One region of the Pseudomonas hamedanensis genome, then DNA from elsewhere that is predicted to be linked to it. Evidence: predicted binding sites of a transcription regulator. Region 1 holds the regulator's gene; each other region holds the start of a gene.
What was found. The regulator FliA, encoded in region 1, starts transcription of late flagellar genes. The targets are predictions, from matches to a motif close to CTAAAGTTTNNNNNNNNNNNGCCGNTAA.
Positions count from the first base shown of each region.

Region 2: flgM (flagellar biosynthesis anti-sigma factor FlgM) is a predicted target of FliA. The motif match lies at 3,020-3,047, and genes of this name have one in related genera.
Region 3: HU739_RS04750 (methyl-accepting chemotaxis protein) is a predicted target of FliA. The motif match lies at 3,337-3,364, and genes of this name have one in related genera.
Region 4: motA (flagellar motor stator protein MotA) is a predicted target of FliA. The motif match lies at 5,571-5,598, and genes of this name have one in related genera.

Region 1 covers NZ_CP077091.1:2,282,557-2,289,821, forward strand. Annotated here, with positions in the region: gene HU739_RS09795 (chemotaxis protein CheA) at 1-802, opposite strand, end outside; gene HU739_RS09800 (protein phosphatase CheZ) at 841-1,629, opposite strand; gene HU739_RS09805 (chemotaxis response regulator CheY) at 1,648-2,019, opposite strand; gene fliA (RNA polymerase sigma factor FliA) at 2,187-2,927, opposite strand; gene fleN (flagellar synthesis regulator FleN) at 2,924-3,754, opposite strand; gene flhF (flagellar biosynthesis protein FlhF) at 3,871-5,211, opposite strand; gene flhA (flagellar biosynthesis protein FlhA) at 5,223-7,265, opposite strand, start outside.
Region 2 covers NZ_CP077091.1:5,014,330-5,021,594, forward strand. Annotated here, with positions in the region: gene cheR (protein-glutamate O-methyltransferase CheR) at 282-1,109, opposite strand; gene HU739_RS21895 (chemotaxis protein CheV) at 1,156-2,088, opposite strand; gene flgA (flagellar basal body P-ring formation chaperone FlgA) at 2,171-2,932, shown strand; gene flgM (flagellar biosynthesis anti-sigma factor FlgM) at 3,084-3,410, shown strand; gene HU739_RS21910 (flagella synthesis protein FlgN) at 3,459-3,926, shown strand; gene HU739_RS21915 (flagellar brake protein) at 4,019-4,765, shown strand; gene HU739_RS21920 (MFS transporter) at 4,954-6,333, opposite strand; gene HU739_RS21925 (glutamine synthetase family protein) at 6,403-7,265, opposite strand, start outside.
Region 3 covers NZ_CP077091.1:1,097,334-1,104,598, forward strand. Annotated here, with positions in the region: gene HU739_RS04725 (MmcQ/YjbR family DNA-binding protein) at 1-119, shown strand, start outside; gene HU739_RS04730 (IS110 family RNA-guided transposase) at 486-1,481, shown strand; partial or broken gene HU739_RS04735 (transposase) at 1,495-1,893, shown strand; gene HU739_RS04740 (DUF1294 domain-containing protein) at 1,932-2,360, opposite strand; gene HU739_RS04745 (undecaprenyl-diphosphate phosphatase) at 2,357-3,187, opposite strand; gene HU739_RS04750 (methyl-accepting chemotaxis protein) at 3,492-5,126, shown strand; gene HU739_RS04755 (OprD family porin) at 5,370-6,665, shown strand; gene HU739_RS04760 (MalY/PatB family protein) at 6,834-7,265, shown strand, end outside.
Region 4 covers NZ_CP077091.1:3,468,689-3,475,953, forward strand. Annotated here, with positions in the region: gene orn (oligoribonuclease) at 1-318, opposite strand, end outside; gene rsgA (small ribosomal subunit biogenesis GTPase RsgA) at 426-1,457, shown strand; gene HU739_RS14995 (TIR domain-containing protein) at 1,668-2,075, shown strand; gene HU739_RS15000 (caspase family protein) at 2,078-3,037, shown strand; gene HU739_RS15005 (toll/interleukin-1 receptor domain-containing protein) at 3,037-3,522, shown strand; gene motB (flagellar motor protein MotB) at 3,607-4,647, opposite strand; gene motA (flagellar motor stator protein MotA) at 4,651-5,502, opposite strand; gene HU739_RS15020 (HDOD domain-containing protein) at 5,669-7,207, shown strand; gene rhdA (thiosulfate sulfurtransferase) at 7,250-7,265, shown strand, end outside.

The sequences.
Region 1 (7,265 bases):
CAGGCGCAGGCGCCGAGGCAATCGCCGATTCCAGCGCGTCGACGGCGAAGTTGCCCTTGCCGTGCAACTGATCGAGCAGTGCTTCGAATTCGTCATCGGTGATGTCCGAGCTGTCGCCCTTGGCAGGTGCTGCCGGAGCCGCCGCCGGGGCCACCGCATCGACGGCGAACTGGCCTTTGCCGTGCAGTTGATCAAGCAGCGATTCGAACTCGGCATCGGTGATCTCATCGCTGGCCGCTTGCGCAGCAACCGGCGCAACAACAGCCGCCGGTGCCTCGGCCTGGGCCTTGACGGCATTTAGCGAGTCCAGCAGTTGTTCGAATTCGTTGTCGGTGATGTCGCCCGAGTCGCCTTCGACGACCAGTTCTTCGATCATCTCGGCCACCGGCGAAGCCGGGGCTTCATCGGCCGTTTGCGGCTCGGCCAGACGTGCCAGCGCGGCCAACAATTCTGGCGTTGCGGCAGTAATCGGTGCGCGCTCACGGACTTCGCTGAACATGCTGTTCACCGCGTCCAGTGCTTCGAGTACAACGTCCATCAGTTCTGCATCAACGCGACGCTCACCCTTGCGCAGGATGTCGAACACGTTTTCGGCGATGTGACAGCACTCCACCAGCTCATTGAGCTGAAGGAAGCCGGCGCCCCCTTTTACAGTGTGGAAACCGCGAAAAATTGCATTGAGCAGATCTGCATCATCCGGACGGCTTTCCAGCTCGACCAGTTGTTCGGACAGTTGCTCAAGAATCTCGCCGGCCTCAACCAGGAAATCCTGAAGGATCTCTTCATCGGCGCCGAAGCTCATTAATGGGGTGCTCCTAACAGGTCTAAAAACCTAAAACATCAAAATCCAAGACTGGATAGCAAATCGTCCACATCGTCCTGACCGGACACAACGTCTTCTCGTTTATCGGCATGAATCTGCGGACCTTCACCCTGCGAGAGATGTTTTTGTGGATCTTTTTCGGCGAGCATTGCGGCGCGGTCATGTTCGATGCCCGCAAAGCGGTCAACCTGACTGGCCATGAGCACGAGTTTGAGCAGATTGCTTTCGACTTCGGTGACCAGTTGGGTCACGCGCTTGATCACCTGACCGGTGAGGTCCTGGTAATCCTGGGCCAGCAGGATGTCGTTGAGATTGCTCGACACCGCACGGTTGTCCGTGCTGCTGCGTGACAGAAAACCGTCGACCCGGCGCGCCAGTTCGCGGAACTCTTCAGCCCCGACCTCGCGACGCATGAAGCGCCCCCAATCGGCACTCAACGTCTGCGCTTCATCCGCCAGACTGTTGACCACCGGCGTGGCGCTTTCCACCAGATCCATGGTGCGGTTGGCCGCGGCCTCCGTCAGTTTGACCACGTAGCCCAGGCGTTCGGTGGCGTCGGTGATTTGCGACACTTCCTCGGCCTGCGGCATGTGCGGATCAATCTGGAAATTGACGATCGCACTGTGCAGTTCACGTGTGAGCTTGCCCACTTCCTGATACAGGCCGCGGTCACGGGTCTGATTGAGCTCATGGATCAGTTGCACCGCGTCGCCGAACCTGCCTTTTTCAAGGCTTTCGACCAGTTCGACCGCGTGTTTTTTCAGGGTCGATTCAAAATCGCCCTGTGAAGATTCGTTATGCTCCATAGCTCCCCCGCGCATTCATCAGCCGATGCGTTCGAAAATCTTCTCGATTTTGTCTTTCAGCGCCTGAGCCGTGAAAGGTTTGACCACGTAACCGTTCACGCCGGCCTGAGCGGCCTCGATGATCTGCTCGCGCTTGGCTTCAGCAGTCACCATCAACACGGGGAGATGCTTGAGTTTTTCATCGGCACGCACGTGACGCAGCAGGTCGATACCGGTCATGCCCGGCATGTTCCAGTCCGTTACCAGAAAGTCGATGCTGCCGCTGTTGAGCACCGGAATGGCGGTGGTGCCATCGTCGGCCTCGACGGTGTTGGTGAACCCAAGATCGCGCAGCAGGTTCTTGATGATCCGCCGCATCGTTGAGAAGTCATCAACGATGAGGATTTTCATGTCTTTGTTCAATTCGACCTCCAAGCAGTCTTAAACGCGCCCAGCACCTGGACGCGCCACTTCAATCAATCGGCGTAGCACTCGAAGTTTGTCTGGAACACAACGGATCGAGACCGGCGCCGCTCATCACCGCACCAGCCTCGTTTCGCAGTGTCCCCACACTGCCTTCAGCGCGCTCGCCACTCCCCTAAACGCCCCCGCAAACGGGCCGCGCACTGGCTGTGTAACTGGCTGACCCGCGATTCACTGACGCCAAGGACTTCACCGATCTCCTTGAGGTTCAGCTCTTCGTCGTAGTACAGCGCCAACACCAGTCGCTCACGCTCCGGCAAATTGGCAATCGCGTCCGCCAGCGCCGCCTGGAAGCGTTCATCTTCCAGATCGCGTGACGGCTCCATATGAGCACTGGCGCCATCCTCATGCAGCCCTTCGTGTTCGCCGTCCTGCAAGAGGTCGTCGAAACTGAACAGGCGGCTGCCCAAGGTGTCATTCAAAATCCCGTAATAATCGTCGAGACTCAATTGGAGTTCGGCCGCAACCTCGTGATCTTTAGCATCACGGCCGGTTTTAGCTTCAATTGAGCGAATCGCGTCGCTGACCATACGGGTATTGCGGTGAACCGAGCGTGGCGCCCAGTCCCCTTTGCGCACTTCGTCGAGCATCGCGCCGCGGATTCGAATGCCCGCGTACGTTTCGAAACTGGCGCCCTTGCTGGCGTCGTATTTGGTCGAGACTTCAAGCAGGCCGATCATCCCGGCCTGGATCAGGTCTTCCACCTGAACACTGGCCGGCAATCGCGCCAGCAAGTGGTAGGCGATGCGTTTGACCAGTGGCGCGTAACGCTCGATCAACTCGTACTGCGCGTCACGCGCCGACTTCTTGTACAGATTCATGCCACTGGCGGTCATAACACGGGCCCTGCGGTTTGCTGCACGAGGCGCTCGACGAAAAATTCGAGGTGGCCTCGCGGGTTGGCCGGCAACGGCCAGGTGTCGACTTTCTGCGCAATCGCCTTGAAAGCCAGGGCGCACTTGGAACGCGGAAACGCTTCATAGACCGCACGCTGCTTCTGCACGGCCTTGCGCACGCTTTCGTCATAAGGTACGGCGCCGACGTATTGTAGGGCGACGTCAAGGAAGCGGTCCGTGACCTTGGTCAACTTGGCGAACAGGTTGCGCCCTTCCTGCGGGCTCTGCGCCATGTTGGCCAGGACGCGGAAGCGGTTCATGCCGTAATCGCGGTTGAGTAATTTGATCAGTGCGTAGGCGTCGGTGATCGAGGTCGGCTCGTCGCAGACCACCAGCAACACTTCCTGGGCGGCGCGGACGAAACTGACGACCGAGTCACCGATACCGGCTGCGGTGTCGATCACCAGCACGTCGAGATTGTCGCCAATGTCGCTGAACGCCTGAATCAGGCCGGCATGTTGCGCCGGGCTCAGGTGCACCATGCTCTGGGTGCCGGAAGCGGCCGGCACGATGCGGATCCCGCCCGGGCCCTGCAACAGCACGTCGCGCAGTTCGCAACGGCCTTCGATCACATCGGCCAGCGTGCGCTTGGGTGTCAGCCCCAGCAGGACGTCGACGTTCGCCAGGCCCAGGTCGGCGTCCAGCAGCATGACCCGACGGCCAAGCTCTGCCAGCGCCAGCGACAAGTTCACTGACACGTTAGTCTTGCCGACGCCACCTTTGCCGCCGGTCACCGCGATCACCTGTACGGGATGCATGCTGCCCATGTTATTTCTTTACCTTGTCTTGCATAGACGGAGGCCACATTACTGGCTGCGCGTTCCCGATCGGAACAATGCGTGGCAGACCATCGATGTAGGTACAAAAACTGTTCATGATTACCTCAGCCAACCTGCTTGGTCGGGCTGTGATAGATATCAGCGAACATGTCAGCCATGGCTTCTTCGCTGGGTTCTTCCTGCATTTGCACGCTGACGGCACGGCTGACCAATTGATGACGGCGCGGCAGATGCAGATCATCCGGAATCCGTGGGCCATCGGTCAGGTACGCGACCGGCAATTCATGACTGATCGCCAGGCTCAACACTTCACCAAGACTGGCCGTTTCATCCAGTTTAGTCAGAATGCAGCCGGCCAGCCCGCAACGCTTGTAGCTGTGATAAGCGGCCGTTAGAACCTGTTTCTGGCTGGTGGTTGCCAATACCAGATAATTTTTTGAGCGAATACCACGCCCGGCCAGGCTCTCAAGCTGCATGCGCAACGCCGGATCACTGGCTTGCAGACCTGCAGTATCGATCAAAACCACGCGTTTGCGCAGCAATGGATCCAAAGCCTGAACCAGCGACTGACCCGGATCGACGTGGGTCACCGGTACATTGAGAATGCGGCCGAGGGTTTTCAGTTGTTCCTGCGCACCGATACGGAAGCTGTCCATGCTCACCAGCGCGACGTTCTGCGCGCCGTACTTGAGCACGTAGCGTGCGGCGAGTTTGGCCAGCGTGGTGGTCTTGCCCATGCCGGCAGGGCCGACCATCGCAATCACCCCGCCCTCTTCCAGCGGCTCGACTTCCGGCACGGCAATCATCCGTGCCAGGTGCGCCAGCAGCATGCGCCAGGCCTGACGCGGTTCTTCGATATCGGTGATCATTGCCAGCAAGTCGCGGGACAACGGACCGGACAGACCGATGCGTTGCAAGCGGCGATACAGATTGGCCTGGGCCGGACGGCTGCCTTGCAGCTGATTCCAGGCCAGCGTGCCGAGCTGCACTTCCATCAACTCGCGCAGGCTGTTCAATTCGAAACGCATCGAATCCAGCGCACGAGGATCAACCCCGGCGGAGGCTTGCGCAGGCGCCGGAGCAGGACGCGCCGGTGCGGCGTAGGTCGGCTCGCTCAACGGCTCGGCAGCGGTCAGCGGCAGGCCCGCCGTCAAAGGCAGCCCGGCGAACAACTGACGATTGGTGTTGCCGTCGGCTTCGCCGCGCATGCTCAATTCGGCCTGGGCGGTGACGATGCGCGACTGGGTCTTGCGCAACTCGTCTTCGAGTTCCATGTTCGGCACCCGCGGCGTCAGTGCCGAGAGTTTGTAATCCAGCGCCGCCGTCAGCTCGACGCCGCCGGCAATGCGGCGGTTGCCAATGATGGCGGCATCAGCGCCCAGCTCATCACGAACCAGCTTCATGGCCTGACGCATATCGGCGGCGAAAAAACGCTTAACTTGCATAAACCACTACCTCAGCCGTTGGGCCCTACTGTCGCAACGATGGTCACTTGCTTGTTGTCCGGTATTTCCTGGTAGGCCAGCACATGCAGTCCGGGGACGGCGAGGCGGCCAAAACGCGAGAGCATCGCGCGTATCGGGCCGGCGACCAACAGGATCACCGGCTGCCCTTGCATTTCCTGACGCTGCGCCGCTTCGATGAGCGAACGTTGCAGCTTCTCGGCCATGCTTGGCTCCAGCAGAACGCCCTCTTCCGAGCCTTGTCCTGCCTTCTGCAGACTATTGAGCAATATCTGTTCCAACCTTGGTTCCAATGTGATCACAGGCAGCTCGGACTCAGTGCCTACAATGCTTTGGACGATGGCGCGGGATACGCCAACCCGTACAGCGGCCACCAACGCGGCGGTATCTTGACTCTTGGCGGCGTTGTTGGCGATGGCTTCGGCGATGCTGCGAATGTCGCGCACCGGCACGTGCTCAGCGAGCAGCGCTTGCAGCACTTTGAGCAACTGCGACAGAGAGACCACGCCCGGCACCAGCTCTTCAGCCAGTTTCGGCGAGCTTTTGGCCAGCAACTGCATGAGTTGCTGCACTTCTTCGTGGCCGATCAGCTCACTGGAGTGCTTGTACAGAATCTGGTTCAAGTGCGTGGCGACCACGGTGCTGGCGTCGACCACGGTGTAGCCGAGCGATTGCGCCTGGGCGCGCTGGCTGATTTCGATCCACACCGCCTCCAGTCCGAAAGCCGGATCTTTGGCGTTGATGCCGTTGAGCGTGCCGTAGACCTGCCCCGGGTTGATCGCCAATTCTCGGTCTGGATAAATTTCGGCTTCGGCCAGGATCACACCCATCAGCGTCAGGCGATAGGCGCTTGGCGCCAGGTCGAGGTTGTCGCGGATGTGCACGGTCGGCATCAGGAAGCCCAGATCCTGCGAGAGCTTCTTGCGCACGCCCTTGATCCGCGCGAGCAATTGCCCGCCCTGGTTGCGATCGACCAGCGGGATCAGGCGATAGCCGACTTCCAGGCCGATCATGTCGATCGGCGTCACGTCATCCCAGCCCAGCTCTTTGGTTTCCATGGCGCGGGCCGGCGATGGCAGCAGCTCCTGCTGACGCTTGACCTCTTCCAGCGCAACGACCTTGGCGACGTTCTGCTTTTTCCAGAACAGGTACGCACCACCGGCGGCCAGCGCAGCCATGCTCAGGAAGGAAAAGTGTGGCATGCCCGGCACAAGGCCCATCACCGCCATCAAACCAGCCGCCACCGCCAGCGCTTTGGGCGAGGCGAACATTTGGCGGTTGATCTGTTTACCCATGTCTTCCGAGCCGGAAGCACGGGTCACCATGATCGCTGCCGCTGTTGATAACAACAGTGATGGCAATTGCGCCACTAAACCGTCACCGATGGTCAACAAAGCGTAAACCCGGCCGGCATCGCCGAAGGTCATGCCATGCTGGAAGATACCAACGGCCATGCCGCCGATAAGGTTGATGAACAGAATCAACAGACCGGCGATGGCGTCACCACGGACGAACTTGCTGGCACCGTCCATCGAACCGTAGAACTCAGCCTCTTGGGCGACTTCCTGACGGCGAGACTTGGCCTGGTTCTGATCAATCAGACCGGCGTTGAGGTCGGCGTCGATCGCCATTTGTTTGCCGGGCATCGCATCGAGGGTGAAACGCGCGCTCACCTCGGAAATCCGCCCGGCGCCCTTGGTCACCACGACGAAGTTGATGATCATCAGAATCGCGAACACCACGATACCGACCACGTAGTTACCGCCGATCACCACCTCACCGAAGGCCTGAATCACCTTACCGGCGGCGGCGTGGCCGTCCTGACCGTGGAGCATTACCACGCGCGTAGACGCTACGTTCAGCGCCAGACGCATCAGCGTTGCCACCAGCAGAATCGTCGGGAACACGGCGAAATCCAGCGGCCGCAGCGCGTACACGCAGACCAGCAGAACGACGATGGACAGGGCAATGTTAAACGTGAAAAACACGTCCAGCAGGAACGGCGGAATCGGCAACATCATCATCGCCAACATGAC
Region 2 (7,265 bases), 2.7 Mb from region 1:
GTCGAACGGGCAAAGCGGCAATGCCAGAAAAGCGGCAACCGGTTTCCGCCGGATGCCGCTTTTCTGCCGCTTGCCCCCGTTCTCCCTCCCACCACAGATCCATTGTAGGAGTGAGCCTGCTCGCGATAGCCGTGTGTCAGTCGCTGATGTGTTGTCTGATAGACCGCAATCGCGAGCAGGCTCACTCCTACAGGGGATTAGTGGCGTTTCGAAGAGAATATTCAGGCGCAAAAAAACGGCAGCCTAAAAGGACTGCCGTTTTTTGTGTCGCCGCGAACCGGTTATTTCGCCTGGTAAATAATCCCCGGGCTGCACTGGACCATCTGGTAATGATCCGGCAAACCGTTCAGCGCCTCCGAAGCGCCAAGGAACAGATACCCACCCGGCTTCAACGTGCTGTGAATACGCAACAGGATGTCTTTCTTCACTTCGGCAGAGAAGTAGATCAGCACGTTGCGGCAGAACACGATGTCGAACTTGCCCAACGCCGCGTAGCTGTCGAGCAGGTTGAACGAGCGAAACTCCACGCGGCTCTTGATCGGCGCCTTGACGACCCAGCGCCCCGGCCCTTTCGGATCGAAGTAGCGTTGCAGCCGTTCGGGCGACAGACCACGGCCGATCGCCAGGCTGTCGTACTCGCCGGTCTTGCAGTTGTTGAGCATGAGGCCGGACAGATCGGTGGCAACGATCTGCACACCCATTTTCAGCTGACCGAGGTTGCTGCGCTCGAACTCGTCGATCGACATCGACAGCGAATAGGGTTCCTGACCTGACGAGCACGCCGCCGACCAGATCCGCAGACGCTGGTTGGGGCTGGCCTTGATCGCTTCAGGCAGTACCTTGTTCTTCAAGACTTCAAACGGATAGGTGTCACGAAACCACAGGGTTTCGTTGGTCGTCATGGCATCGACCACCTGCTCGCGCAAACCGCTGCGCGGCTGGGTCTGGATGCGCTGAACCAGCTCACCCAGGGACTTGATGCCTTGCTGCTCCATCAGTTTGTTGAGACGGCTCGAGACCAGGTACTGCTTGTTTTCACCGAGCAGAATGCCACAGGCTTTTTCCAGGAAGACCCGGAACTGTTCAAAATCCAAATTACCCGTAGACAATGATGCCGCCTCTTAAATCGTGTTGATCGCCAGGGACAAAAGGCCCCTAGCTGATATCTGCTGCTTTGATCCGGTCGACTACCCGGGATGCGAGGTCATCAGGACGGAATTTGGCCAGGAAGTCATCAGCACCGACTTTCTTGACCATCGCCTGATTGAATACCCCCGACAACGAAGTATGCAGGATGATATGAAGTTTTTGCATGCGTGCGTCGCCGCGGATTTCCGCCGTCAGGGTGTACCCGTCCATCTCCGGCATCTCGATGTCGGAAATCATCATCAGGAACTCTTCTTCCGGCTTCTTGCCTTCATCGACCAGCTTGCGCAGGTAATCCAGCGCCTGCTTGCCGTCGTTCAGCGCCACCACTTCGACACCGATCGTCTGCAGGCAACGCGTGACCTGCTTGCGCGCCACCGACGAGTCATCGACCGTCAGCACCCGCAGTGACAACGCCTTGGTCTGGGTCTCGACGTCGACCACGCCCACCGAGATCGCTTCCGGCGTCGGCGCGACTTCGGCCAGCACCTTCTCGACGTCGATGATTTCGACTAACTGGTTGTCCACCCGGGTCACAGCGGTCAGGTAATGATCGCGCCCCGTGCCCTTGGGTGGTGGATGGATCTCTTCCCAGTTCATGTTGACGATGCGCTCCACCGAGCGGACCAGGAAACCCTGGGTCTTGGTGTTGTACTCCGTGATGATCACGAACGGATTTTTCTTGTCTTTCAACGCACCGGAGCCAGTCGCCATCGCCAGATCCAGAATCGGAATGGTCGCCCCCCGAATATTCGCCACCCCGCACACGACAGGACTGGATTTGGGCATCAACGTCAGTGACGGGCATTGCAGCACTTCCCGAACCTTGAACACGTTGATCCCGTAGAGCTGCTGGCCGTCGAGACGGAACAACAACAGCTCCAGGCGATTCTGCCCTACCAGTTGCGTGCGCTGGTTCACCGAATCCATTACACCAGCCATGCCCAGACTCCTACACCAACGCCAAGTGTTGTTGCGACGCACATTTATTGCTAAACGGCACGGCGCTTGCTTTTTAACCTGTATGAACGCTCAAACGACATTTTCCCGACGCCTGACATCCTCCCTTTGCAAAGGGCTTTGCGCGGTGTCCGCCGTTTTTTGCGTATTTGCCGGCAGTCCTGCCAATGCTGATGCGGTTACCTTGCCTGATATGCTTATCGGCGTGACTCAGGGCTTTCTTGAATTCACCGTAGAAGACTATCTGGCTACCAGTCAAACCGAAGGCCGCTACGAAATCGAAGTCAACCAGCTCGATCCGCGGCTGCGCATGCCCATGTGCGACAAGGAATTGACAGCGTCCCTGGAGAGTCCGGCACGCCCTCTGGGCCGCGTCACCGTCAAGGTTCGCTGCGAAGGCAGTTCGCCCTGGACCGTGTTCGTGCCCGCTCAAGTCCGCCTGTTTCGCGAGATTGTCACCACCACCCGCCCGCTCAAGCGCGCCGGGATTATCGAGCCGCAGGATGTCACCCTGCGCGAGCGCGACGTCAGCGTGATCAATCAAGGTTTTTTGACGTCGGTGGACGAAGCGATCGGACAAAAATTGACCCGACCAACGGTCGCCGATCAGGTGATTACGCTGGTCCATCTCGAACAGGCCGAAGTCATCCGCAAGGGTGATCAAGTCGTCATTACCGCCCGCAGCGGCACATTGGCCGTGCGGATGCCCGGCGAAGCGCTGGCCAACGGCGGCCTGAAAGAACAGATCCGGGTGAAAAACCTCAACTCCCAGCGGGTCATCAAGGCGCAAGTCACCGCGCCCGGCCAAGTGGAAGTGGCAATGTAGAAAACTGGCGCTGACCCCGGCTGTTCCCTAAACTGTGCCGCAGCAGAACACGCGCCGGCGCAGGCAAGGCTCATTGCATAAATGTGCCTAAAGTTTTCCAGGGGATAGCCGAAAACATGGCAAGCGTCCAAATTCCCAGAGGTTTTTTATCATGGTTATCGATTTCAACCGTTTGAACAGTTCCTCGCCACTTACCGGCAATACACGTACCAGCAACGCCAAGGAAAGCGCTGAAAACAGCCCCTCCGCGCCGCTGAATACCCAGGCCGAAACGGCCAGTACCGCAAAAAGCGGGGAATCGGTACACCTCAGCAATGAGGCTCAACAGTTGCAGAAGGTCACTGACAAGCTGCGCGATCAGCCTGCTGTCGATAAAGCCCGTGTGGCCGAGTTGAAAGCCGCGATTGCCGATGGCAGCTATAAAGTCGACAGCAACCGTGTAGCCAGCAAACTGCTCAACTTCGAAGCCCAGCGCTAGGCTTTTGCCGGCGCCAGGCTTTTGGACGCTTAAACCCCAAGGCCAGCCATGCACGACACTAATTTATTGCAATTGATCAACGACGACTTTGCTCCAGCGCAACAATTGCTGGAGTTGCTGCAAACCGAGTCCCTCGCTTTGCACGGTCGTGACATGCCGCTGCTGGAAGAAATTCTGGCGACCAAACAGGCCTTGATCATTCTGCTTGAACAGCATGGCCGCAAGCGCAGCGAAATCCTCGCCAGCCTCAACCTGCCGACGGATCGCACAGGTCTTGCGCAACTGGCCAGCCAGTCAAGCCTTGGCGAACAGTTGCTCAAGCAAGGCGACGCACTGACCGCTCTGATCGCGCAGTGCCAGGCGGCCAACGTCAAAAATGGCCAGTCGATCCAGATCCAGCAGGCCTCCACGGCCAACCAACTGAAAATCCTCACCGGCGGCGAGCCGCCAGCGCTGTATGACGCCAGCGGAACCTTCGCCAAGCCGATCAAGCCGCGTACGCTCAGCCAGGCATGAGCCATTCGGTGGCCACGCACTATCAACCTGCGAAACATACTGGCAAAATACTGGCCAGTCGTAGTCTTATTTTGTCTGGAGATTGAAGAACCGTGTCCAACACCCTAAGCGCGGATGATGCTCCGCAGCCTCCGAAGGTGCTCACCACGCCACTGGAAATCTCCAGCAACCTGCGCCAGCTGCAAGACAGCCATGATCCGCTGATCATCACCTTCCACGAGCGCAGCCAGCGCTTTCAGAGTTACTTGATCAAGGTTGACCGTGACACCGCCTCGATCGCGCTCGATGAGATGATCCCGCGTGACGGCGAACGCTTTCTGCAGGCCGGCGAGCCGTTCAAGGTCGAAGGTTTTCACGACGGTGTGCGCATCGCCTGGGAATGCACCGGCACGCTGAATATCGAAGAGTCAGACGGTGACCGTTTCTACACCGGCGCACTGCCCACCGAAGTGGTCTACCACCAGCGGCGCAATGCCTTTCGCGCAGCGTTGAAACTGACCGATCTGGTCAGCGTTGAACTGGGCGGCGAAAAGCTCAAGACCCCTCTCCATGGCAAGCTGCTGGATATTTCCGCGACCGGTTGCAAGTTTCGTTTCGAAGGCGACATCACTGACCGCCTGCAACTGGGCCAGGTCTACGATCGCCTGATCGCCCCGCCGCTGTTCGGCAACCAACCCATCTCCGTCGAGCTGCGTTACCTGCATTTCGAAGAAAAACTCAACATCACCTTCGCCGGCCTGCGTTTCCACAACATCAGTGGTCAGGCTGCGCGCAACGTTGAGCGCTTCGTCTATCAGTTGCAGCGTGAAGCGCGCCGGTTCGACAAAGACGACATGTGAGTCGCAGCGACCAACAAAAAAGGGCAGTCCCTCGCAGGACTGCCCTTTTTTCATGCCTGAAAAGCTTCTGTGGCGAGAGAGCTTGCTCCCGCTGGGGCGCGAAGCGGCACCTTTTCTTGCGCAAAAGCAGGGCCTGCTACGCAGTCCAGCGGGAGCAAGCTCCCTCGCCACAGTTAGAGCCGCAAACCTCAGGGTCTGGCGCCACTGATATCCGGCGCAGGTTTGTCATCGCGGCTAGTCAAATCATCTTCGTCCACCGATTCAGGTTGCGCGGCGGGTTCCGGCTCAGAGCTTGAAGGCGTCGGGTCCTGCACCATCTGCTCCTGCACCACCTGCTCGTCCACCCGCGGGTCAAGCGCGGCCACCAGCGGCGAACTCGACATGCTGTCCGGCATCGCCACATGGTGCAGCGGCGCGTCGTCGACCTGATGCAGATTGGTCACCGCTTTCGGGCGAATCCGCCACACCAGCACCAGCGCAAAGAAACTGAAAAACGCATACAGGCTCTGACTGCCGAGAAACTTCATCAACACACCGGCCAGCAACGGCCCGATACTCGCGCCGACGCCATAAGTCACCAGCAACATCGCCGTCAGCGACACGCGTCGGTCGCCCTCGACATGGTCGTTGGAAAAGGCCACCGCCAGTGGATACAGGCAGAACTGCACCAGCGAGCACAAGAAGCCGACAACGAACAACACCTCCAGCGGCACCTGCGGCAAAATCGCCAGCGGCAGTGCCGCGACCGCCAGAAACCCGGCGAAGCAGCGAATCAGCAGCGCCCGGTCATAGCGGTCGGACAACCAGCCCAGCGGCCACTGCACCAGCAATCCGGCAAAAATGCAGCTACCCATGAACAGACCGACCTGTTCGGTCGACAGCCCCTGCTGGGAGGCATACAACGGCGCCAGACCGTAGAACGAACCGATGATCAGCCCGGCGCCAAGCACCGTGCTCAGTGATTGCGGTACGCGCTTGATAAAGAAGCGCGGCTCCATCGGCGCCGGATGCAGCGGCGCCGGATGAATCCGCCGTGTCAGGGCCACGGGCACCAGGCACAGCGCAAAACACAGGGCGACCAGCATCAGCAGCTCCAGGCCCAGGCCGGGGTGCATGACCAGAATCAGTTGCCCCAGCACCAGGCCCAGGTACGAGGCAATCATGTAGCCGCTGAATACCAGGCCGCGCTGGTTAGCGTCCGCCTGCTCGTTGAGCCAGCTTTCGATCACCATGTATTGGCACATCATGCCCAGACCGACGATGGTCCGCAGCACCAGCCACGCCGGCAGCCAGTCCACCAGGCCATGCCCGAGCACCGCCGCGCCGACGATCCCGGCACACGCCGAATACGCGCGGATATGCCCGACCCGGGCGATCAGCCGGTGACCGATCTTGCCGCCCAGCACCAGGCCGAAATAATTCGCCGCCATCAGCGCACCGACCCACAGGCCGTCGACGTTGTCAGCGGCCAGGCGCAGTGCCAGATAGGTGGATAACAAGCCCGAACCGATCAACATCATCAGTGAGGCGAAATACAGCGCTCGAAAGGATTTCCAGATTTGGCGCATCGGCGTTCCGAGCGGCTCCTTGCAATAAATACCGGACGATCAAAACGATAGTCCGGTGGCGACAGTTCGTCAGGCCTGGGCGGCCAGCACACGGCGCTCCCAGGGAGTGATTTCATCAAAGAAGCTGGTCAACTCCATGGTCTTCGAAGCGATGTAGCCTTCGATGAACTCTGATCCGAACAGTTCCCCGGCCAATGGGCTACGTTTCAGACGTTCGAGCGCCGCGTGCAAGGTACATGGCAGCGCAAGATTGTCCGGCACGGCGAATTCGCCCTGGATCGCCTCGGTCGGCTCCAGCGCGTGTTCGATACCATGCAAACCCGCGGCCAGACTGGCGGCGATGGCCAGGTAGGGGTTGGCATCGGCACCCGGCAAACGGTTTTCGACCCGACGAGCAACCGGTGAGCTGGCGGGAATACGCAAGCCGGCGGCGCGATTGTCATGGGACCAACACGCATTGTTCGGCGATGCATAGGGATGGCACAGGCGCTGATAGGAGTTCACGTTCGGCGCAAACAGTGCGGTGAAATCGGCCAGCCCGGCCTGCTGCCCGCCGATGAAATGGCGGAACATGGCGGTCGGCTCGCCGTACGAGTCCGTGAAGACATTCCTGCCGCTGGCGATTTCAACGATGCTCTGGTGAATGTGCATCGAACTGCCCGGCGTGTGCGCCAGCGGTTTGGCCATGCACACCACGGTCAGGCCGTGCTTGAGCGCGACCTCTTTGAGCAAATGCTTGAACAGGAAAGTCTGGTCGGCCAGCAGCAGCGGATCACCGTGCAGCAGATTGATCTCGAACTGGCTGACGCCCATTTCGTGCATGAAGGTGTCGCGCGGCAGGCCGAGGGCTGCCATGCATTTATAGACTTCACTGAAGAACGGCCGCAGACCGTTATTGGAACTGACGCTGAACGCCGACTGGCCGTCCTCGC
Region 3 (7,265 bases), 1.2 Mb from region 1:
TCATCATGCACCCGCCCTACCCGCTGGGCGCCGAGGAATTGCAGGGCTTGTTGCAGCGCTCGCATCAGCTGGTGGTGAGCAAGTTGCCGAAGAAGACCCGCATCGGCCTATTGCTGTAACACGGTCCCCTGTAGGAGTGAGCCTGCTCGCGATAGCGGTTTATCTGCTGAAGCGATGTCGACTGACACTACGCTATCGCGAGCAGGCTCACTCCTTGTATGTTGCCCACACACCAGCATGAAATGAGATCTAAGCTCGCTGGTGCGACATACGAAGATGTGTTTCTGGGGGAGACCGATCACTCCTGAAGGCAGGACTTGCTCCTGACCTTGTCTGTAGAGAGGTCCCCCCGCCTCATTGCCCACCACGAAGAGTATCGAGAAGCCGACAAGTCGGACTTCGCATTACAAGGTTGCAGTGGCATGAAGTTCGAGGTCAGGGGAACCAGGAAGCATTTTTAACCCAGTTCTCTTGGAGTTGAAAGCATGAACATGCACGTCGGTTTGGATGTGGGATCTCGCACTACAGCGATGGGCTGGCGCAATGGCGGCCGTTTTGCAGGTCAGTGCAATATCGAGCAGACGCCGGCGGGTCGTAAGGCCGCTGTCAGCAAGTTGCTTGAACTCAAGCCTCTATCAGTGGTGATGGAAGCCACCGGCATCTACTACCTGGACTTGGCCATGGAGCTCGCTGCGGCGGGTTTGCCAGTCTCGGTTATCAATCCGAAGAGTTTTCACAACTTTGCAAAGCTGATGCTGAAAAACAGCAAAACGGACGCGATCGATGCCCAGTTATTAGCTGAATACGGCGAACGAATGAGCCCAAGGTTGTGGACGCCGCCCACTTCAATACAGCTTGAGCTGCGCGCTATTGGCCGACACATCAATCGTTTGACGTGTCATCGCACCCGCGCCAAGAACGAGCTGCATGCGCTCAAAGCCACTCAAACAACTCTTCTGATGCTGATTGAAGACGAAGAGGAAGCCATCAAGGCCTTTGACAAAAGAATCGAGCGTTTCCGACTTGCGGGTCGGGCATTGATCGACAACTGCCCAACCTTGAGCGCCCAGTTCGGGCACATGATCGCCGCCCCGGGAATGGGTGAGATTTCTGTATTTGCGGCGCTGGCTGAGCTGACTACTTTACCGGTGACGCTCAAGTCAGCGCAGGTCAGCCGCCACGCGGGGCTCGATGTCCGGCTTACGCAATCAGGAACCAGCATTGATAAGCCCGGCCGGATAAGTAAGGGCGGCAATGCCTATTTGCGCTCAGCAATGTACATGCCTGCGCTGACCGCCATACGTTGCGACCCGAACGTGAAAGCGTTTTACGAAGCGTTAGTGGCTCGAGGAAAGAGAAAGATGCAGGCTATCGTCGCAGTCATGCGCAAATATCTGACCGGACTCTGGGCCTGCATGCAGGCTGGCGAAGACTTCGATACGACCAAGCTTTTTAGCGGTAAACACCTCCAAAAAGCTTGACCGTAAACAGAGTATCGCCGCCCCGGGAATGGGTGAGATTTCTGTATTTGCGGCGCTGGCTGAGCTGACTACTTTACCGGTGACGCTCAAGTCAGCGCAGGTCAGCCGCCACGCGGGGCTCGATGTCCGGCTTACGCAATCAGGAACCAGCATTGATAAGCCCGGCCGGATAAGTAAGGGCGGCAATGCCTATTTGCGCTCAGCAATGTACATGCCTGCGCTGACCGCCATACGTTGCGACCCGAACGTGAAAGCGTTTTACGAAGCGTTAGTGGCTCGAGGAAAGAGAAAGATGCAGGCTATCGTCGCAGTCATGCGCAAATATCTGACCGGACTCTGGGCCTGCATGCAGGCTGGCGAAGACTTCGATACGACCAAGCTTTTTAGCGGTAAACACCTCCAAAAAGCTTGACCGTAAACAGAGTATCTACAGGGGCTTTGTATGCTTAATCAGAACAGGGTCAACAGGCTGGAACCGAGGAATAACTGGTCAATCCAGAACACCTGATGCAGCAGCACAATCACCCAGAACAGAATCTGAAACGACACCTTGCGCGTCTTGTGCCGAAATACCTGCTGTGCGATCAGTGCGCCGGGCCAGCCGCCGGCCAGTTCCACCGCATGCAGGATGTTTTCCGGGGTGCGCCAGGCGTCGGCGCGCGCCTTGCGTTTGTCGGCCCAGTACAGGAAAAACGCCAGCACGCTGACGATCCCGTACGCCGCGAGGGGCAGCAGGGAAATCCCCCGCAGCCACATCGACACTGAGCCGAACAACGGCAAGGCACAAACCCCCAGCAACACCAGCAGTTTGAGTTTCAGGTGCTGAATGTTGCCACTGGAAGGTCGGCCCTCAGGGCGACGCCCACGGGAATCGCTCATGGCTTGACCGCCGTCCAGTCCACCCAGCCGAACTGCCAAGTGGCGAGTATCACCAGGCCGAACACGATCCGGTACCAGGCAAACGCCGCATAGCTGTGGTTGGCGATGAACTTGAGCAGGCCACGCACGGCGATCATCGCGAAGATGAACGCGGTGACGAAACCTATGGCAAACACCGGAAAGTCCGCCGGCACGAACAACTCGCGATATTTGTAGCCGGAATACACCGCCGCGCCGACCATGGTGGGCATCGCGAGGAAGAACGAGAACTCGGTCGCGGTCTTGCGCGACAGGCCGAACAGCAGCCCGCCGATGATCGTCGAGCCGGAGCGCGAAGTGCCGGGAATCATTGCCAGGCATTGGGCAAAACCGACTTTCAGTGCGTCCTGCCAGGTGATCTCGTCGACCGTTTCGGCATGCACCTCATGCTGACGCTTCTCCGCCCACAGCATGATGACCCCACCGACGACCAGCGCCGCCGCCACTGTAATCGGGTTGAACAGGTATTCGTGGATCAGGTCGGCGAAAATCACACCCAGCACCACCGCCGGCAAAAAGGCGATCAGCAGGTTGGCGGTGAAACGCCGAGCGCCCGGCTGAGTCGGCAGCCCTACCACCACATCGAAAATCTTGCGGCGAAACTCCCAGACCACCGCGAGAATCGCGCCGAGCTGAATAATGATGTTGAAGGCCATGGCCCGTTCGCCGCCGAAGTTCAGCAAGTCAGCGACGATGATCTGGTGTCCGGTACTCGAAATGGGCAAAAACTCCGTCAGCCCTTCTACAACTCCCAGTATCAATGCCTGCAAGGCGGTCCAAAGATCCATCAATCCCCCAGAGAGCGATGCACGCCGGCATGCCCCGATAGTATTTTTTTACGTTCACTGCGTTCAGCGTAGCTTGAAAAAGCTGTACCGATTCCGCGCGCACAGGATCCACACGAAACGGTAAAAATTCCGTGAAATATCAATTTGCATTCAGGTTTTCACGCGCGGGGCCGAAATCCTAACAGACAAGCCTTAATAGCGCTGCGGCGTTATACGACTTGGGTCGCGTATGCCTGATCGGCAAAAGCTGATTGGATGCTCGCGGTTGTTTATTACAAGAACAAGAATCCGGAGTGACAGCGTTATGAACAGCTTGCGCAGTGTGTCGATCAGCCGACGCTTGTGGCTCATCTTGATTGTGGCGGTGGTCATGTTATTGACCTTGGGCGTGTTAATGCTCAAGCAGATCCACGAAGACCTGTATCACGCCAAAGCCCAGAAAACCGAACATGTGGTGCAGACCGCCAGCGGTTTGCTGACCTACTACCACGGCCTGCAAACCGCCGGCACCCTGAGCAAGGAAGCCGCGCAGACACAGGCGCTGACCGCGATCCGTGGCTTGCGCTACGACCAGAGCGATTACTTCTGGATCAACGACCTCACCCCCGTGATGGTCATGCACCCGACCAATCCCAAACTCGAAGGCCAGAATCTTTCGGCGATTCGCGACCCGGACGGCTTTGCGGTGTTCAACGAAATGGTCGCCATCGCCAAGGCCAAGGGCGCTGGCATGGTCAACTACCGTTGGCCGAAACCGGGCGCCACCGACCCGGTGGCGAAGACGTCCTACGTCAAGTTGTTCGAACCGTGGGGCTGGGTGATCGGGTCCGGGGTATATGTGGATGACGTGCAGGCAGAGTTTCAGGATCAGATGATCAAGGCTTCGGCCATCGGCCTGGCGATTGCGCTGATCATGGCGCTGCTGGTGATTCTGATTGCGCGCAGCATTGTCCGTCCGCTACAGGAAACCGTGAACGCCATGGCCAACATCGCCAGCGGTGAAAGCGACCTGACGCGCAGCCTCGATACCCATGGCAAGGACGAGGTCACGGAACTGGCCCATCACTTCAATGCCTTTACCGCCAAGCTGCGTCGGGTCATCGGCGAACTGCAAGTGTCGGCCAGCGCGCTGGGCCAGTCCTCCAGCGAACTGGGCAACGATGCCTCCCAGGCCCAGCAACGCAGCCAGCAGCAATCGCAGCAAATGGAGTTGGTCGCCACGGCGATCAACGAAGTGACCTATGGCGTGCAGGATGTGGCCAAAAACGCCGAGCACGCTGCTGCGGAAATGCGCGATGCCGAAGCGCAGGCGCAACAGGGCCAGATCAATATCGATGGCAGCTTGCAGCAGATCGACAAGCTGTCCGGCACCATCGATCAAGCGGTTGAAGTGATTCGCACCCTGGCCGCTGAAAGCACCCAGATCGGCAGTGTGCTGGAGGTGATTCGCTCGATTGCCGAACAGACCAACCTGCTGGCGCTCAACGCCGCGATCGAAGCCGCGCGGGCCGGCGAGCAAGGTCGCGGTTTTGCCGTAGTGGCGGACGAAGTGCGCTTGTTGGCGCAGCGTACGCAAAAGTCGACCGCCGAGATCCAGTCGATGATCGAGCGCCTGCAGAGTCATTCCGAGGCCGCCGTGAAGGTGATCGGCGACAGCAGCAAAGCCTCGCAACTGACCATCGAACAGGCCGGACTTGCCGGTGCGAGCCTCAATGCCATCGGTCAGGCGTTGCGTAACCTCAATGGCTTGAATGCTTCGATTGCCAGCGCCACCCTGCAACAGGCGCACGTGGTCGAGGACATCAACCAGAACGTCACCCAGGCCGCCGGACTTTCCCACAGCACGGCCATCGCCGCGGAGCAATCGAGCGCCGCCAGCGTGCGCCTGGGCCAACTGAGCGAACAACTCAACGGCCTCCTGCGTCAGTTCCGCGTCTGACCCGGACTGCGGGAGTGATGCTTGCTCGCGACTGCATTGTGTCAGCCAACATTTCCGTTGCCTGACACACCGTCTTCGCGAGCAGGCTCGCTCCCACACTGGGTTCTGCGTCGGGATGCTCATCTCAATTCAGACAAAATCCCTGCGTGGGCATGATGGAGTCAAGTCAGCACATCCGCTCAATCCCCTCGCCTGCCATTGCTCGATCATCGCGGTCATCTCCACTGCCGCTGGCCACTGATCATGATCGACCGTGTCTCCATGCACCTCACTCTGCTGGCGCTGTTCTGCGGGGTGAACGCAACCGCGCACGCCAGCGGCTTTTTCGACGATGCCAGCGGCGAAGTGCTCAGTCGCAACTTTTATTTGAACAACGACTACCGCTCGCCCTCAGCCAGCGGAAAAAGCTATAAACAAGAGTGGGCACAAGGCTTTATCGGAACTTTCTCATCCGGTTTCACTGCCGGTACGCTTGGATTCGGCCTCGATGCACACGCTTTTTCCGGCCTGAAGCTGGACGGCGGCAAAGGTCATTCGGGGACCGGGTTGCTGCCGGTCGACAGCGACGGGCGCAGCGCGAGCAATTACGCCAGCGCCGGTGGTGCGCTGAAGCTCAAGGCCTCGCGCACTACCCTCGCCTTTGGCGAAATGACCGTGGAAACCCCGGTATTCGATACCTCGGACAAACGCCTGCAACCGGAGTACGCCAGCGGTTTTCTGCTGAGCAGCCAGGAGATCGACAACGTCAATTTGCAGGCCGGGCACTTCACTGCGTTCAAGAACCAGGACAGCGCTTCGGGCAAAGGCGATTTTTACGGTTACGGCGCCAGCACCGAGCACGGCGCGATCAGTTTTATCGGCGCCGACCTGTTTGCAGACCGTCCGCTGGGCGGCGCACTTTACGCCGCCGAATTGACCGACACCTGGCACCAGTACTACGGCAACCTGCACTTCAAACAATCGGGTCTGCTGATCGATGCCAACCTCTACCACACCCGCGATACCGGACAAGCCCTGGCCGGTGCAATCGACAACACCGCTGTCAGCCTGTCTGGCAAATACGCCTTCGGCCCGCACGCGGTGATGCTCGGCTGGCAACGTATCCATGGCGATACGCCGTTCGATTTCGTCGGTGGCGACTCGATCTACCTCGCCAACTCAATCAAATACGCTGACTTCAACGGTGCCAACGAGCGCTCCTGGCAGGCGCGCTACGACCTCAATTTCGGCACCTTTGGCCTCCCCGGTCTCACCTTCATGACCCGTTACGTCGCCGGCAGTCACATCGACGGCACCCACGCGCCCAAGGGCGGCGCCTACAACCCGTTTGATGCCGACAGTGGCGAGTACCAGCCGCAGCAAGGCAAAGACGGCAAGCACTGGGAGCGCGATATCGATGTGAAATACATCGTTCAGTCGGGGGCGGCAAAGGACTTGTCGGTCCAGCTCTCGCATGTTTCCCATCGCGGCAACGAGGCGCAGGCTGGCGATGATATTGACCGTCTCTATGTGGTGGTTCAGTACCCGCTGGGATTCTGAGGGCATCCACCCTGCATCGTCGGGCGGACCGGCTGAATTGCGCGTCACCAAAGGCCGAAAAATCGAGAATCACATTGCCCCCGCCGCCATGGAACCGGCAGGCTCGCTCCGGCAGGGTCATGGGCTTATCATGGCGCCCATGAATATCCCGCCTTCACGAGACCGCGCATGACTTTCGATTTTGATCAGCTGTTCGACCGCCACCACACCGGCAGCACCAAGTGGAGCCGCTACCCGGCCGATGTGCTGCCGATGTGGGTCGCTGACATGGATTTCGCCGCGCCGCCGGTGGTGATCGAAGCCTTGCAACAGCGTCTGCTGCACCCGTTGCTCGGTTACAGCGTGGCTCAGGACAACCTGCGTGAAGCGATCGTCGCCGATCTCTGGAACAAATACGCCTGGCAGGTCAAGCCACAAGAACTGATCTTCCTGCCCGGCGTCGAGTCCGGTTTCAACATGGCGCTCAAGGCGCTGGTGCAGGCGCCGCAGAATGTCGTGGTGCAGGTACCGAACTACCCGCCGCTGCGCCACGCGCCGGGGCATTGGGGCCTGAACAAGGTTGAACTGCAATTCCTGGCGCAGGCCGATGGCACCTATGCC
Region 4 (7,265 bases), 1.2 Mb from region 1:
GTTGCCGCAGATCGGTGACTTGCCCTTCGGCACCCACTGTTCCAGAAAGGCGATGGTCTGGGCTTCGGCTTCGGCCATGCTGATACGGCTGTCACGTACACGCTGGGTCAGGCCGGAGTTGCCATGGGTGCGAGTGTTCCATTCATCCATGCGCGCGAGCACTTCGTCGCTGTGGTGAATGGCGATCACCGGACCTTCGGCCAACGTGTTGAGGTCGCTATCGGTAACGATGGTGGCCATTTCGATGATCACGTCGTTGTCCGGGTCCAGACCGGTCATTTCCAGGTCGATCCAGATCAGGTTCTGCGGGTTTTGCATATTCGGGCTCCTAGGCAATGCTGCGCAGTTTAGCCTAGGCCGGTGGCCGGGCGTGCTAAACTCGCGGCCGTTTTACCTAATCGCTGCATTCTTCAGACGGAACACCCATGGCCAAACGCCAACTCAATCGTCGCCAAAACTGGCGCATCGAAAAGATTCAAGGCGAGCGCGCCGCACGCGCTGCCAAACGCGAGTCCTCGGCGGTCGAAGCCCTCGAGGGCGGCGACCTGGGCCCGGAACAGCACGGTCTGGTGATCGCCCACTTCGGCGTGCAGGTTGAGGTCGAGGCCACCGACGGCGAACTCGCCGGACAAGTGTTCCGCTGCCATTTGCGCGCCAACCTGCCGGCGCTGGTGACGGGCGACAAAGTCGTCTGGCGTGCCGGCAACCAGGGCATCGGTGTGATCGTCGCACAACTGCCGCGCAGTACCGAACTCTGCCGCCCGGACAGCCGGGGCCAGCTCAAGCCGGTCGCGGCCAACGTTGACATGATCGTCATCGTTTTTGCGCCGCTGCCCGAGCCCCACGCCAATCTGATCGATCGCTACCTGGTCGCTGCCGAACACGCCGGCATTCGTCCGTTGCTGCTGCTGAACAAATTCGATCTGATCGACGAACACAACGCCCCGGCCCTCAACGCGCTGCTGGCGGTGTATCGCACACTGGGTTATCCGGTGTTGGAAGTCTCGGCGCATCACGGCAATGGCATGGAACAGCTGCAACAGCAGCTCGACGGACGCATCAGCGTATTCGTCGGCCAGTCCGGCGTCGGCAAGTCGTCGCTGGTCAACAGCCTGCTGCCGGACGTTGAGACCCGCGTCGGACCGTTGTCCGAACTGTCCGGTCAGGGCACGCACACCACGACCACCGCACGCCTGTTTCACTTCCCCGGCGGCGGTGAGCTGATCGACTCCCCGGGCATCCGCGAATTCGGCCTGGGCCACGTCAGCCGCGCCGACGTCGAAGCCGGCTTCATCGAGTTTGACGACCTGCTCGGCACCTGCCGTTTCCGCGACTGCAAGCACGACCGCGAGCCGGGTTGCGCGCTGCTCAAGGCGCTGGAAGACGGCCGCGTGCAACAGCAGCGAATGAACAGCTACCGCTCGATCATCGCCAGCCTGCCCGAAAACAACCATTAAACAGGCGCACCGGCGGCCCCTTCCAACGGGCTGCCGGTTGTCGGATCACACCTGACAAAACCCTGCCAAACTTAAACGTCAGATCTTTCCGAAAGACCTGCACTCGTTCGCTTGCAGGGCTTTTCTGTTTCGCCGCGCGGATCTTGTGAGCGCGCTCCAGAAGCCTACATTCGGGTCCTCCTTCGCACTTTCGCGACTTCCGAGGACCCTATGCAAACCTACCATTTGTTCATCAGCCATTCGTGGAACTACTCAGACAGCCACGACAATCTGGTCCGTCTGCTCAACGCCCATCCGACGTTCACCTACAAGAATTTTTCCGTGCCGCCGCACAACCCTATCGTCGGCGCGCGCACGGACAAGCAACTTGAAGAAGCCATCGAAAACAAGATTCGCCCCTGCTCGGCAGTGCTGATCATGGCCGGCATGTATTCGACCTACAGCAAATGGATCAACAAGGAAATCGAGATCGCCAAACGCATGGGCAAGGTGATCATCGCGATCAAGCCCTTTGGTGCCGAACGTATTTCCACGGTCGTGCGCAATGCGGCTCATGCCGAGTGCGCGTGGAACACCAACAGTATCGTCAGCGCGATCCGCCTGCACACGGCGGTGTAACCATGCGCAAGGGACTGTTTATCGGCATCAACGATTACTCGAACATTTCTGCGCTGAGCGGCTGCTGCAACGACGCCATGGCCATGGCCTCGGTGCTGAAGACCGACGCCAATGGCGACCCCAACTTCAAGAACATCGTGCTGACGTCCGCTGAAGATTATCTGAGTCGAGAGAAACTGGAGGACCAGATTCGCGAGCTGTTTTCCGGCGACTGCAACGTCGCACTGCTGTATTTCGCCGGACACGGCGGCTTCGATGCCGACACCGATGAAGGCATGCTGATCCCACAGGACTACCGCAGCGCCAAGGACGGCGTCCGTATCAGCGACGTCCTCAATTGGGCCAGCAAAGCCACGCGCATCAAAAACAAAGTGATCATTCTCGACTGCTGCCAAAGCGGCTCGGCCGGCGAGGTGCGCGCCTTGCGCAGTGAAAGCAGCACGGTCTGCGAAGGCATGACGATTCTGACCGCCTGCAAGAAAGAGCAGCCGGCGCTGGAGGGCGCGCAGCACGGCGTGTTTACCGGCCTGCTTTTGCAGGCGTTGCACGGCGGCGCCGCGAACATCCTCGGCAAGATCACTCCCGGCAGCCTGTACTCCTTCGTCGATAACGCCCTCGACGCCTGGGAACAGCGCCCGGTGTTCAAGACCAACGTTTCGCAGTTCATTTCCCTGCGTGAAGTCTCGCCGCTGATCCCCAAGGAAATCCTGCGCAAACTGCCCGACTGGTTCGCCGAGGCCGAGTCAGTCTTCGCGCTGGACCGAAGCTATGAACCTACCGAAGCGACCTTCGACCCGGCGCACGGCGAAATTTTCGCTCAGTTGCAGAAATGCAACCGCCACAGCCTGATCGAACCGGTCGACGCCGAGCACATGTACTACGCCGCGCTCAACGCCACCGGCTGCCGTCTCACCGCCCTCGGCGCCTATTACCGCGAACTCGCTCTGAAAGGACACTTCTGATGCCCGTATTTATCAGCTACCGCCACATGGATCGCGCCCATGCGATCAACATCAATACGCGCCTGACCCAAGCCAACATCAAGACGTACCTCGACGTGCTGGATCCGGAATCGCAGACCACCGACGACATCACCGGGGTGATCACCCGCAACATCACCGAATGCACGCATTTGCTGGCAGTGGTTTCAGAGAAAACGGCGTTGTCGTGGTGGGTGCCGTTTGAAATTGGTGAGGCGACCATTAGCAACCGACGGATCTGTACGTTCAAAACCGGGCCGGCTGAACTGCCGATCTATCTGGACAAGTGGCCAAAGCTGAGCACGGCCAGCGATCTGAATTTCTTTATCGAGGCGTATCGCGAGGAGGTGTCGAACAAGCGGTCGATGGCCCTGGATTCAATCAGCGAGTCGGTGAAGGGAGCTTACAAGCGCAACGCGGAGATGTTTCATGAACAGCTGAAAAACCGGATTCGCCGCGGGTTCTAGAATCTCCTCACTTTTGAAAAGCCCCGTGAGGGGTGCCCGCTGATCAGGCAAAAAAAAACCGACATCGCTGTCGGTTTTTTTTGATCACTGCTTCGGCGCTGGCGCCGCCGCGCCCGGGTCAGCAGGTTTAGGCGCGGCGTCATCGAACAGATTCAAGCGTTCACGCAACTCGTGAGCCGGCACTGGCTGCTTGTCCGCCGGCAGCGCGTTCGGGTCGACCGGAGCTGCCGGAGCAGCGCCGTTCTGACTCTGATCGGCAGGCTTCGCCGCGTCAGCACCTTGCGCACCTTCGATGGCCGCCTGGGCTTTCTTGGTCAGCACGACGATGTCGATACGGCGGTTGACCGGGTTGAACGGGTTGTCCCGGTCGAACAATGCCGACGAGGCGTAACCGACCACTCGCGCCACCTGCGCATCGGGATAACTGCCGGCGACCAAGGCACGCCGAGCGGCGTTGGCGCGGTTGGCCGACAGTTCCCAGTTGCCGTAATCGCCCGTGCCAATGTACGGCTTGGCGTCGGTGTGGCCGCTGATGCTGATCTTGTTCGGCACCGCTTTGATGGTGTCGGCCATGGCCAGCAGAATGTCTTCGAAGTACGGTTTCAGGCGTGCGGAGCCGGAGTCGAACATCGGCCGGTTTTCGGCATCCATGATCTGGATGCGCAAGCCGTTCGGCGTGATTTCGAAGAGGATCTGATCCTTGAACTTCTGCAACTGCGGGTTCTCGTCGACCTTGTTCTGCAGTTCTTGCAGCAACAACTCCAGCCGCTCCTTCTCAACCTGCTCGGCCATGCCTTCAACCTGTTCGGTATCGACCGTGACCTTGTCCGGTTGCGGCTGCGACTTCACTTCCGGGTTGAGGGTGTTTTCCGGGGCCAGGGTTGGCGTACCGCCCAGGTCGATGATATACGGCGTGCCGCTTTCGGAGAAACCGACCGGGTCCTTGAAGTAACCGGCGATGGCGATCTTCTGCTCCGGCGTCGCGGTGGAGAGCAGCCACAACACCAGAAAGAACGCCATCATCGCCGTCGCAAAGTCGGCGAAGGCGATTTTCCAGGCTCCGCCGTGGTGCCCGCCGGCAATGCGCTTGACGCGCTTGACTATGATCGGCTGATTATTTTCCATGTCTTAACGACCGCGAACCGCTTGTTCCAGCTCGGCGAAGCTCGGACGGTGGGCCGGATACAGAACCTTGCGCCCGAACTCGACCGCCAGCGACGGCGGCATGCCGGACGCCGAAGCCACCAGCGAGGCCTTGATGGCTTCGTAGACGTTGAGTTCTTCCTTGGCATCGTGGGCCAGGGAGTGCGCCAGCGGGCCGAAGAAACCGTACGCCGCGAGAATACCGAAGAACGTACCGACCAGTGCCGCACCGACGTGCAGACCAATCGACGCTTGGTCACCTTCGCCCAGCGATGCCATGGTCACCACGATACCGAGTACCGCCGCGACGATACCGAAACCGGGCATGCCGTCAGCGATACCGTTGACCGCGTGCGATGGGTGTTCGAGGTCTTCCTTCAGGCTGTACAACTCCATGTCGAACAGGCCTTCGAGTTCGTGCGGAGCCATGTTGCCGGAGGACATGATGCGCAGGTAATCGCAGACGAACGCGGTCATGCGTTCATCCTTGAGCACCGCCGGGTACTTGGCGAAGATCGGGCTCGCGGCGGCATCTTCGATGTCGCCTTCGATAGCCATCATGCCTTCGCGGCGGCTCTTGTTGAGGATCTCGTAGATCAGGCCGAGCACTTCCAGGTAGAAGGTGTGGCTGAAGCGCGAGCTGAACATGCTCAGGGATTTCTTGAGCACGTGCATCGTCATATAACCAGGGTTGGCCTGGAGGAACGCGCCAAGGGCCGCACCGCCGATGATCAACACCTCGAAGGGCTGGATCAGGGCGGCAATCTTGCCGTGGGAGAGCACGTATCCGCCGAGCACGCTCGCGAATACGACGATGATGCCGATAATTTTAGCCATAGGTAGAAGGTACTTACTTAAGTCGGGTTCAAGGTCATATTCGGAAGTTAAAAAATCTCTTCTTCTACTTATCGGCAAAACTGCGCCAGACTATAGCCAGTTCAGGCGAAAAGCCAATTTAGCCCATGCCGGGCGCGTCTACAGTCAGTGAAGATCTCGTCCAGACATGGCTAATGAAACGAACGTCCCATCCGCAATTCCGACCACCATCGCCGGCTGGGTCAAGCTGCTCGACAGCGTCCCCCTGCCCGTGCCGCAAGAGGCACACGACAAAGTCTGCCGGGCGATCCGTGACAATCGCAGCTCGCTGCGCGACATCGCCGACCTGATGCAGGACAGCCCCGCGCTGGCCTTGAGCATCATCCGTGAGGCGAATCGTCACACCCACGGCGCCATGGCTGCGCCGGCGGAAAACCTTGAGGTCGCGATCAATCGCCTGGGCCTGGCCCGCACCGAAGAACTGCTGGCGCGCCTGCCCGCCGCACCGCACATGCAGATCCCCAAGGCCCTGCGCCAGCTGCAAATGATCAGCCAGCACGCGACGCAACAGGCCAACGGTTTTTTCGCCAGTCGCCTGGCGCGGCTGTGGCAGGACATCCATTGGGGCAGCCTGCTGTTTCTTTCGCCGTTGTGGCCGCTGGCGCTGACCTTTCCCCGGCTGCTCGAAGAATGGGAACTGCGGGTTATCCACAAGGGTGAACCGGCACAGGCCGTCGAGAAGCAACTGTTCGGCGTGCGCCTGCTGAGCATCGCGGCGGCGCTGGTGGAAGCTTGGCACCTGCCGATCTGGGTTCAGCAAGGCTACAAATTGCTGCTTGGTGAGCAGCGCGAGCTGGTCAAAGTGCTGCGCATTGCCCGCGACAGCGAGCATCCGCTGCGCCAGCAAAATCGCCTCGACGAAGACCCGACCCTGCGTCGCTGGCTCAATCAGCCGGCCAATACCGTGCTGCTGGCAAACGGCCTGGCACTGTCGGCGCAACAGGCCTGGGACTGTCCGCACAGCGCGCGCTGGCAATACCTGACCAGCCTTTATTTGCAGATGCCGATGGACGAGGTGCAGCAACAACTGCACCAGCAGGCCGCGAACAGTGCCCGTCATCACGCCATGCCCGATCTCTGGCATCCAGCGGTAGCGCTGCTGTGGCCGTGGGGCACCCGGCGCTTGCCCGCCGGAATGTTACCGGCGGCAGCGCCGAACGCCGAAGACTTGGGCCAGTGGCGTCGGCAATGCGCCGAACTGCTGGCCGAACCCAGCCGTTTCACCAACGCCATGAGCCTGACCGTCGCCGCACGTGACGCACTGGTGGCCAGCGGCATGCGCCGGGTGATGGTGCTGATGGCTGATCGCACCCATTCGACGCTGCGCGTGCAGCAGGCCGCCGGCCTGCCAAAAGAAGCCGCGGCGCTGAGTTTTATCGTCAGCCAAAGCAAGGTCCTGCAACGCCTGCTCGCCCAGCAGGCGCAAGTGCGGATCACCCCTGAGAACAACGCGCAGTTTTCCGCGCTGCTGCCGCCGAGCCTGCGCACGCTGTTTCGTGGCGAGCATCTGTTTCTGCGTTCGCTGGTCAACAACGGTCGGGTGATCCTGATCGTTGTCGCCGATCAGGATGGCGGGCCGTTCGCCGAGATCACCGTGCAAGCCTTCGGCAAAACCGCGCAGTGCATCGAAAAAGCCCTGCACAGCTTTAGCAGCCGTGGCCGATGAGGCTGCGCTACAATCCTCCCCTTTGTGCTCTGGAGACCTCACATGTCTGACTTCTCTG